Streptomyces collinus: one gene and its partner. The protein of the gene in region 1 interacts with the protein of each later gene in a pairwise test. Links are inferred from orthologs where the notes say so. Each region holds a gene or a part of one and is shown on either strand. Other genes may lie near its edges.

Evidence for each region.
Region 2: the proteins of leuS (region 1) and ligA interact in binary tests that used the Escherichia coli proteins (3 or more experiments, as listed by UniProt). The link is inferred for Streptomyces collinus from one-to-one orthologs.

The regions. Positions count from the first base shown.
Region 1 is NZ_CP133771.1:2,957,892-2,961,656, reverse strand. What follows is about bases 69-3,522. They hold leuS (leucine--tRNA ligase), read left to right. Parts: upstream 69-442; coding sequence 443-3,322; downstream 3,323-3,522. In the rest of the region: RFN52_RS13350 (hypothetical protein), read left to right, coding at 3,627-3,765.
Region 2 is NZ_CP133771.1:6,184,941-6,188,225, reverse strand. The notes cover bases 130-3,103. They hold ligA (NAD-dependent DNA ligase LigA), read right to left. Parts: upstream 2,728-3,103; coding sequence 532-2,727; downstream 130-531. Other genes in these bases: RFN52_RS28325 (methionine synthase), read right to left, coding at 2,743-3,103; RFN52_RS28335 (putative bifunctional diguanylate cyclase/phosphodiesterase), read right to left, coding at 130-273. Also shown: more of RFN52_RS28335, read right to left, coding at 1-129; more of RFN52_RS28325, read right to left, coding at 3,104-3,285. UniProt on the Escherichia coli protein: DNA ligase that catalyzes the formation of phosphodiester linkages between 5'-phosphoryl and 3'-hydroxyl groups in double-stranded DNA using NAD as a coenzyme and as the energy source for the reaction.

The DNA of each region.
Region 1 (3,765 bases):
GGGTGGCGAGCTGATACTGCGATGAGGGTTCATGGGGGCAACTCCGAGCGGTTCGGGAAAGCAGCGGTCCCGCTGCCGAACTCTAAGCGGAGCCATACCGATCAGTACGAGGTTTGAGTTATTGCGTTGTTATCAAAGGACAATCTGGCTGCTGTGATGTCCTTTAGTAGCTGTTACGCGAAGTAACTATTGACCTTGGTTCAGCTTGTTTGGGCACCGAGACAGCCCCTCGGAAGTGCGTCGCGACGCGCTGGGGGCCTGCGGTACCCTAGCGCCATGCGTGCCGTACGCCTTCTGCTTAGCGGGCCGCGCTGATCAGTCCCGGCCACCGGACGAACCGAGTGGCCGGCATCGGCGCGGCGTCCCCTCCTGTGCGAGGGGATTTTTCGTTTCTCGAATCAGACAGCCGCAGGCAGAGACGATCGATGGAGCTTTGAGGATCATGAGCGAGACGAACCCCGCCGCCACCTCCGAGGTGGCGGCGCCGCACCGCTACACGGCCGCCATGGCTGCCGAGATCGAGGCACGCTGGCAGGACTTCTGGGACGCCGACGGCACCTACGCCGCACCCAACCCCAAGGGTGACCTGGCCGGTGCCCCGGAGATCGTCGCCCGCCCCAAGAAGTTCATCATGGACATGTTCCCGTACCCCTCCGGTGCGGGCCTGCACGTCGGCCACCCCCTGGGCTACATCGCCACGGACGTCTTCGCGCGCTTCCAGCGGATGACCGGCCACAACGTCCTGCACACCCTGGGCTTCGACGCCTTCGGCCTGCCCGCCGAGCAGTACGCGGTGCAGACCGGCACGCACCCGCGCGTGTCCACCGAAGCCAACATGGAGAACATGAAGTCCCAGCTGCGCCGGCTGGGCCTGGGCCACGACAAGCGCCGGTCGTTCGCCACGATCGACCCGGACTACTACAAGTGGACCCAGTGGATCTTCCTGCAGATCTTCAACTCCTGGTACGACCACGACGCCCGCCGGGCCCGCCCGATCGCCGAGCTGGTCGCCGCGTTCGAGTCCGGTGAGCGGCCCGTACCGGGGCACACGCGCGCGTGGGGCGAGCTGAGCGCCGCCGAGAAGGCCGACGTCCTGGGTGAGTTCCGGCTGGCCTACGCCTCCGACGCGCCGGTCAACTGGTGCCCCGGGCTGGGCACCGTGCTGGCCAACGAGGAGGTCACCGCCGAGGGCCGCTCCGAGCGCGGCAACTTCCCGGTCTTCAAGGCCAAGCTGCGCCAGTGGAACATGCGCATCACGGCCTACGCCGACCGGCTGCTGGAGGACCTGGAGGAGCTGGACTGGCCCGAGGCCATCAAGCTGCAGCAGCGCAACTGGATCGGCCGCAGCGAGGGTGCCCGCGTCGACTTCCCCATCGACGGCGAGCGCATCACCGTCTTCACCACCCGCCCCGACACCCTGTTCGGCGCCACCTACATGGTGCTGGCGCCCGAGCACCCGCTGGTGGAGAAGTTCACCCCGGCCGCCTGGCCCGAGGGCACGCACGACGTCTGGACCGGCGGTCACGCGACCCCGGGCGAGGCCGTCGCCGCCTACCGCGCCCAGGCCGCCTCGAAGTCCGACGTGGAGCGCCAGGCCGAGGCCAAGGACAAGACCGGCGTCTTCATCGGCGCGTACGCCACCAACCCGGTCAACGGCGAGCAGGTCCCGGTCTTCATCGCCGACTACGTCCTGATGGGCTACGGCACCGGCGCGATCATGGCGGTCCCGGCCGGTGACCAGCGCGACTTCGAGTTCGCGCGCGCCTTCGAGCTGCCGATCCACTGCATCGTCGAGCCGACCGACGGCCGCGGCACGGACACCTCGACCTGGGAGAACGCCTTCTCGTCGTACGACGCGAAGATCATCAACTCCTCGAACGACGAGGTGAGCCTGGACGGCCTGGACGTCGCCGAGGCCAAGGCCCGCATCACCGAGTGGCTGGAGCGGTCCGGCGTCGGCGAGGGCACTGTCAACTTCCGGCTGCGCGACTGGCTGTTCAGCCGCCAGCGATACTGGGGCGAGCCCTTCCCGATCGTCTACGACGAGGACGGCATCGCCCACGCGCTGCCCGAGTCGATGCTGCCCCTGGAGCTGCCCGAGGTCGAGGACTACTCGCCGCGCACCTTCGACCCGGATGACGCCGACACCCAGCCCGAGACCCCGCTGTCGCGCAACGAGGACTGGGTCAACGTCACCCTGGACCTGGGCGACGGCCGCGGTCCGCGCGCGTACCGGCGCGAGACCAACACCATGCCCAACTGGGCCGGTTCCTGCTGGTACGAGCTGCGCTACCTGGACCCGCACAACTCCGAGAAGCTGGTCGACCCCGAGATCGAGCAGTACTGGATGGGCCCGCGCGAGGGCCAGCCGCACGGCGGCGTCGACCTGTACGTCGGCGGCGCCGAGCACGCCGTGCTGCACCTGCTGTACGCGCGCTTCTGGTCCAAGGTCCTGTACGACCTGGGCCACGTCTCCTCCGCGGAGCCGTTCCACAAGCTGTTCAACCAGGGCATGATCCAGGCCTACGTGTACCGCGACAGCCGTGGCATCGCGGTGCCGGCCGCCGAGGTGGAGGAGCGCGACGGCGCCTACTGGTACCAGGGCGAGAAGGTCTCCCGGCTGCTGGGCAAGATGGGCAAGTCCCTGAAGAACGCGGTCACTCCGGACGAGATCTGCGCCGAGTACGGAGCCGACACGCTGCGCCTGTACGAGATGGCCATGGGCCCGCTGGACGTCTCCCGGCCGTGGGACACGCGCGCGGTGGTCGGCCAGTTCCGGCTGCTGCAGCGGCTGTGGCGCAACATCGTCGACGAGGCGACCGGCGACCTGACGGTGGTGGACGCCGAGCCCGACGAGGACACGCTGCGGGCCCTGCACAAGGCGATCGACGGGGTCGGCGGCGACCTGGAGGGCATGCGGTTCAACACCGCCATCGCCAAGGTCACCGAGCTGAACAACCACCTGACCAAGGTGGGCGGGGCCGTGTCCCGCCCGGTGGCCGAGGCCCTGGTGCTGATGGTCGCGCCACTGGCCCCGCACATCGCCGAGGAGCTGTGGCGCCGGCTGGGGCACACCGACTCGGTGGTGCACCAGGACTTCCCGGTGGCCGACCCGGCGTACGTCGTCGACGAGACCGTGACCTGCGTCGTGCAGATCAAGGGCAAGGTCAAGGCGCGGCTGGAGGTCGCGCCGTCGATCTCCGACGACGAGCTGGAGAAGGCCGCGCTGGCGGACGAGAAGGTCGTCGCCGCGCTGGGCGGGGCCGGGATCCGGAAGGTGATCGTGCGCGCGCCGAAGCTGGTGAACATCGTTCCGGCGTAGCCGCCGGGGCGTGCGGACCGCTCTCGGGGTGGGTTCTCATGGGCAGGGCCCCATGTGCAGGGCCCCCTCGGGGGCCCCTACGGGCAGGACCCGGGCAGGACCCCTCTCGGGGTGGTCCCCTACGGGCAGGACCCGGGCAGGACCCCTCTCGGGGTGGTCCCCTACGGGCAGGACCCGGGCAGGACCCCTCTCGGGGTGGTCCCCTACGGGCAGGTTCGGGGTTTTTCTGGAACTCCGGGCCTGCCTGTTGCGTTTACCGTTGAAGAGCGACGCGAAGCGCCGTGACGTCCGAGGAGGAGCCCTTGTGGATGCAGTGATCGCCGTCTTCGCCCTGCTCATCGTGCTTCTGTTCGGGCTCGGGGCGTACGCCACCGTGAAGGCGGTCGGCGCCGCCAAGCGCGGCGTGGACCGTGGCATCACCCAGGCCCGCCGCACGGTCGAGG
Region 2 (3,285 bases), 3.2 Mb from region 1 along the record:
GACGGCCGCGGGCAGCGCGGGCCAGGACTGGTGTCGTTCGCCGTCCGGGTCGTCCGCGCCGGCGGGCAGGGGCGTGTGTTCGGTGATCGGCTGTGCGCCGGGGCCGTCAACGGCGCGCCCCCCGTCACCCCGCCCGTCCGGGGTGTACTGTCCGACGGCGCGCACCTCCGTACCCGGACGCCCCGCCGGCCGCACGGCCCCACGGACTGCACGCCATGCGACCGCCACACGGCGCAGCCGCGAGCCCGGCACGGCGCTCTCGGTCGGTTCCATTCCCGTCCCTCTCACAGCCGGCGGTGCCCACGCCCCGCGGCCCGGTGCCCGACATCCCTCAACGGCCCGCGCCCGAAAACCCTTCCCCGCGCTCTGTGCGAGCACGAAGATGCCCCGACCGCAGCTGGGCACGGCAGGCGCACATCTCAACAGTAGGCCGCAGAAGGCTTCCACGGGCAGCGGTCGCCGACGGTTGCCCGAATGCGCCCCGGCCACCCGTATGCATCTGGTATGCGCCGAACGGGTGGCCTTCAACCGCTACTCCTCGGCCGAAAGGGCGACTTCGGCCGCGGCTTCCGCTCCCTGCTCCAGCAGGACGCCGAAACCCTCCTCGTTCAGGACCGGAACCTTCAGCTGCATCGCCTTGTCGTACTTCGATCCGGGGCTGTCCCCCACGACGACGAACGACGTCTTCTTCGAAACAGAGCCGGTCACCTTCGCTCCGCGGCTCTGCAGCGCCTCCTTGGCGCCGTCCCGGGTGAAGTGTTCGAGGGTGCCGGTGACGACGACGGTGAGGCCTTCGAGCGGGCGCGGCCCCTCGTCCTCGCCGGTGCTCTCGGCCTCCATGCGGACGCCCGCGGCCTTCCACTTGCGGATGATGTCGCGGTGCCAGTCCTCGGCGAACCACTGCTTGACGGAGGCGGCGATGGTCCCTCCGACGCCCTCGGTGACCGCCAGCTCCTCCTCCGTGGCCTGGTCGATGCGCTCGATCGAGCGGAACTCGCGGGCCAGCGCCTCGGCCGCGACGGGTCCGACGTGACGGATCGACAGGCTGGTGATGACGCGGGCCAGGGGGCGCTCCTTGGCCGCCGCGATGTTCTCCAGCATGGCGACCGCGTTCTTGCGGGGCTCGCCCTGCTGGTTGGCGAAGATCGTGGCGACCTTCTCCTCGCCGGTCTTCGGGTCGCGCTTGGGCAGCCCGCTGTCCGGGTCGAGGACGTACGCCTTGATGGGCAGCAGCTGCTCGATGGTGAGGTCGAACAGGTCGCCCTCGTCGGCCAGCGGCGGGTCCTTCGGCTCCAGCGGGGCGGTGAGGGCCGCCGCCGCCACATAGCCGAAGTGCTCGATGTCCAGCGCCTTGCGGCCGGCGAGGTAGAACAGGCGCTCGCGCAACTGGGCCGGGCAGGTGCGGGCGTTCGGGCAGCGCAGGTCGACGTCGCCCTCCTTCATCGGCCGCAGCGCCGTGCCGCACTCGGGGCACTCGCTCGGCATGACGAACTCGCGCTCGGTGCCGTCGCGCAGGTCGGCGACGGGGCCCAGGATCTCCGGGATGACGTCACCCGCCTTGCGCAGCACGACCGTGTCGCCGATGAGGACGCCCTTGGCCTTGACCACGTCCTGGTTGTGGAGCGTGGCGAACTCGACCTCGGAGCCCGCGACCGTGACCGGTTCGACCTGGGCGTACGGGGTGACGCGGCCGGTGCGGCCCACGCCCACGCGGATGTTGACGAGCTTGGTGTTGACCTCCTCCGGCGCGTACTTGTAGGCGATCGCCCAGCGCGGGGCGCGCGAGGTGGAGCCGAGGCGGCCCTGCAGGGGGATCTGGTCGAGCTTGACGACCACGCCGTCGATCTCGTGCTCGACGGAGTGGCGGTTCTCGCCGAAGTAGGCGATGAACTCCCGTACGCCTTCCAGGCCGTCGACCACCTTGTTGTGCCGGGAGGTGGGCAGGCCCCAGGTCTTGAGCAGGTCGTAGGCCTGGGAGAGGCGGGTGAGTCCGGTGAAGCCCTCCAAGGCGCCGATGCCGTGGACCACCATGTGCAGGGGGCGGGTGGCGGTGACGCGCGGGTCCTTCTGGCGCAGTGAACCGGCCGCCGCGTTGCGCGGGTTGGCGAAGGGCTTGTCGCCGGCCTCGACGAGGCGCGCGTTGAGCTCCTGGAACTTCTCCATCGGGAAGTAGACCTCGCCGCGGATCTCCACGAGGTCGGGGACGGAGTCGCCCTTGAGGCGGTCGGGGATCTCGGCGATCGTGCGCACGTTGGGTGTGATGTCCTCACCCGTGCGGCCGTCGCCGCGGGTGGCCGCGCGGGTGAGGCGGCCGTGCTCGTAGGTGAGGTTCACGGCGAGGCCGTCGACCTTGAGCTCGCACAGGAAGTGGTACTCCTGCTCGCCCAGTTCCCTGGCGATGCGCTCCGTCCAGGCGGCCATCTCCTCGTCGTTGAACGTGTTGTCGAGGGAGAGCATGCGCTCGCGGTGCGCGACGGCCGTGAACTCCGTCTCGTAGGAGCCGGAGACCTTCTGGGTCGGCGAGTCCGGGGTGCGCAGCTCCGGGTACTCCTCCTCCAGCGCCTCCAGGGAACGCAGCAGCTGGTCGAACTCCGCGTCGCTGACGACGGGAGCGTCGTTCACGTAGTAGCGGAAGCGGTGCTCCTCGATCTGCTCCGCGAGGCGCGCGTGCTTCTCCCGCGCCTCGGCGGGCACCGTCGTCGTCTCCGCTTGCTTGTCGCCGGCCACCGTGTCGTCCTCCCGTTACTCTGGGTTGTCCGCGAGGGATCTCGCCGCCCGGGCGCAGTGCGCGAGAGCCGTGCGCGCGTACCCCGGGGAGGCCCCCGCGAGTCCGCACGCCGGGGTGACCGTGACCGCCTCCGCGAGAAGCCCCGGAGACAGCCCCAGCCTGCGCCACAGCGTCCTGACACCCATGACGCTACCGGCAGGGTCTGACAATGGGCCCTCCGCGGACGGGACGACGCCGGTGAAGAGCCGGGTGCCGCCCTCCACGGCCTCCCCGATCGCCTCGTCGTCACGCTCGGTGAGCAGGGAGAAGTCGAAGGAGACGGCGGCGGCGCCGGCCCGGCGGAGCAGGGCGAACGGCACGTCGGGGGCGCAGGAATGGACCACGACCGGGCCGGACGTGTGCACCCCGACGAGGTCGCGCAGCGTCTGCTCGACGACCTGCCGGTCGACGGCCCGGTGGGTGCGGTAGCCGCTGGCGCTCTTCACCTGCCCGCGCAGGACGGACGTGAGGGACGGCTCGTCGAGCTGGAGGACGAGCTGCGCGCCGGGGATCCGACG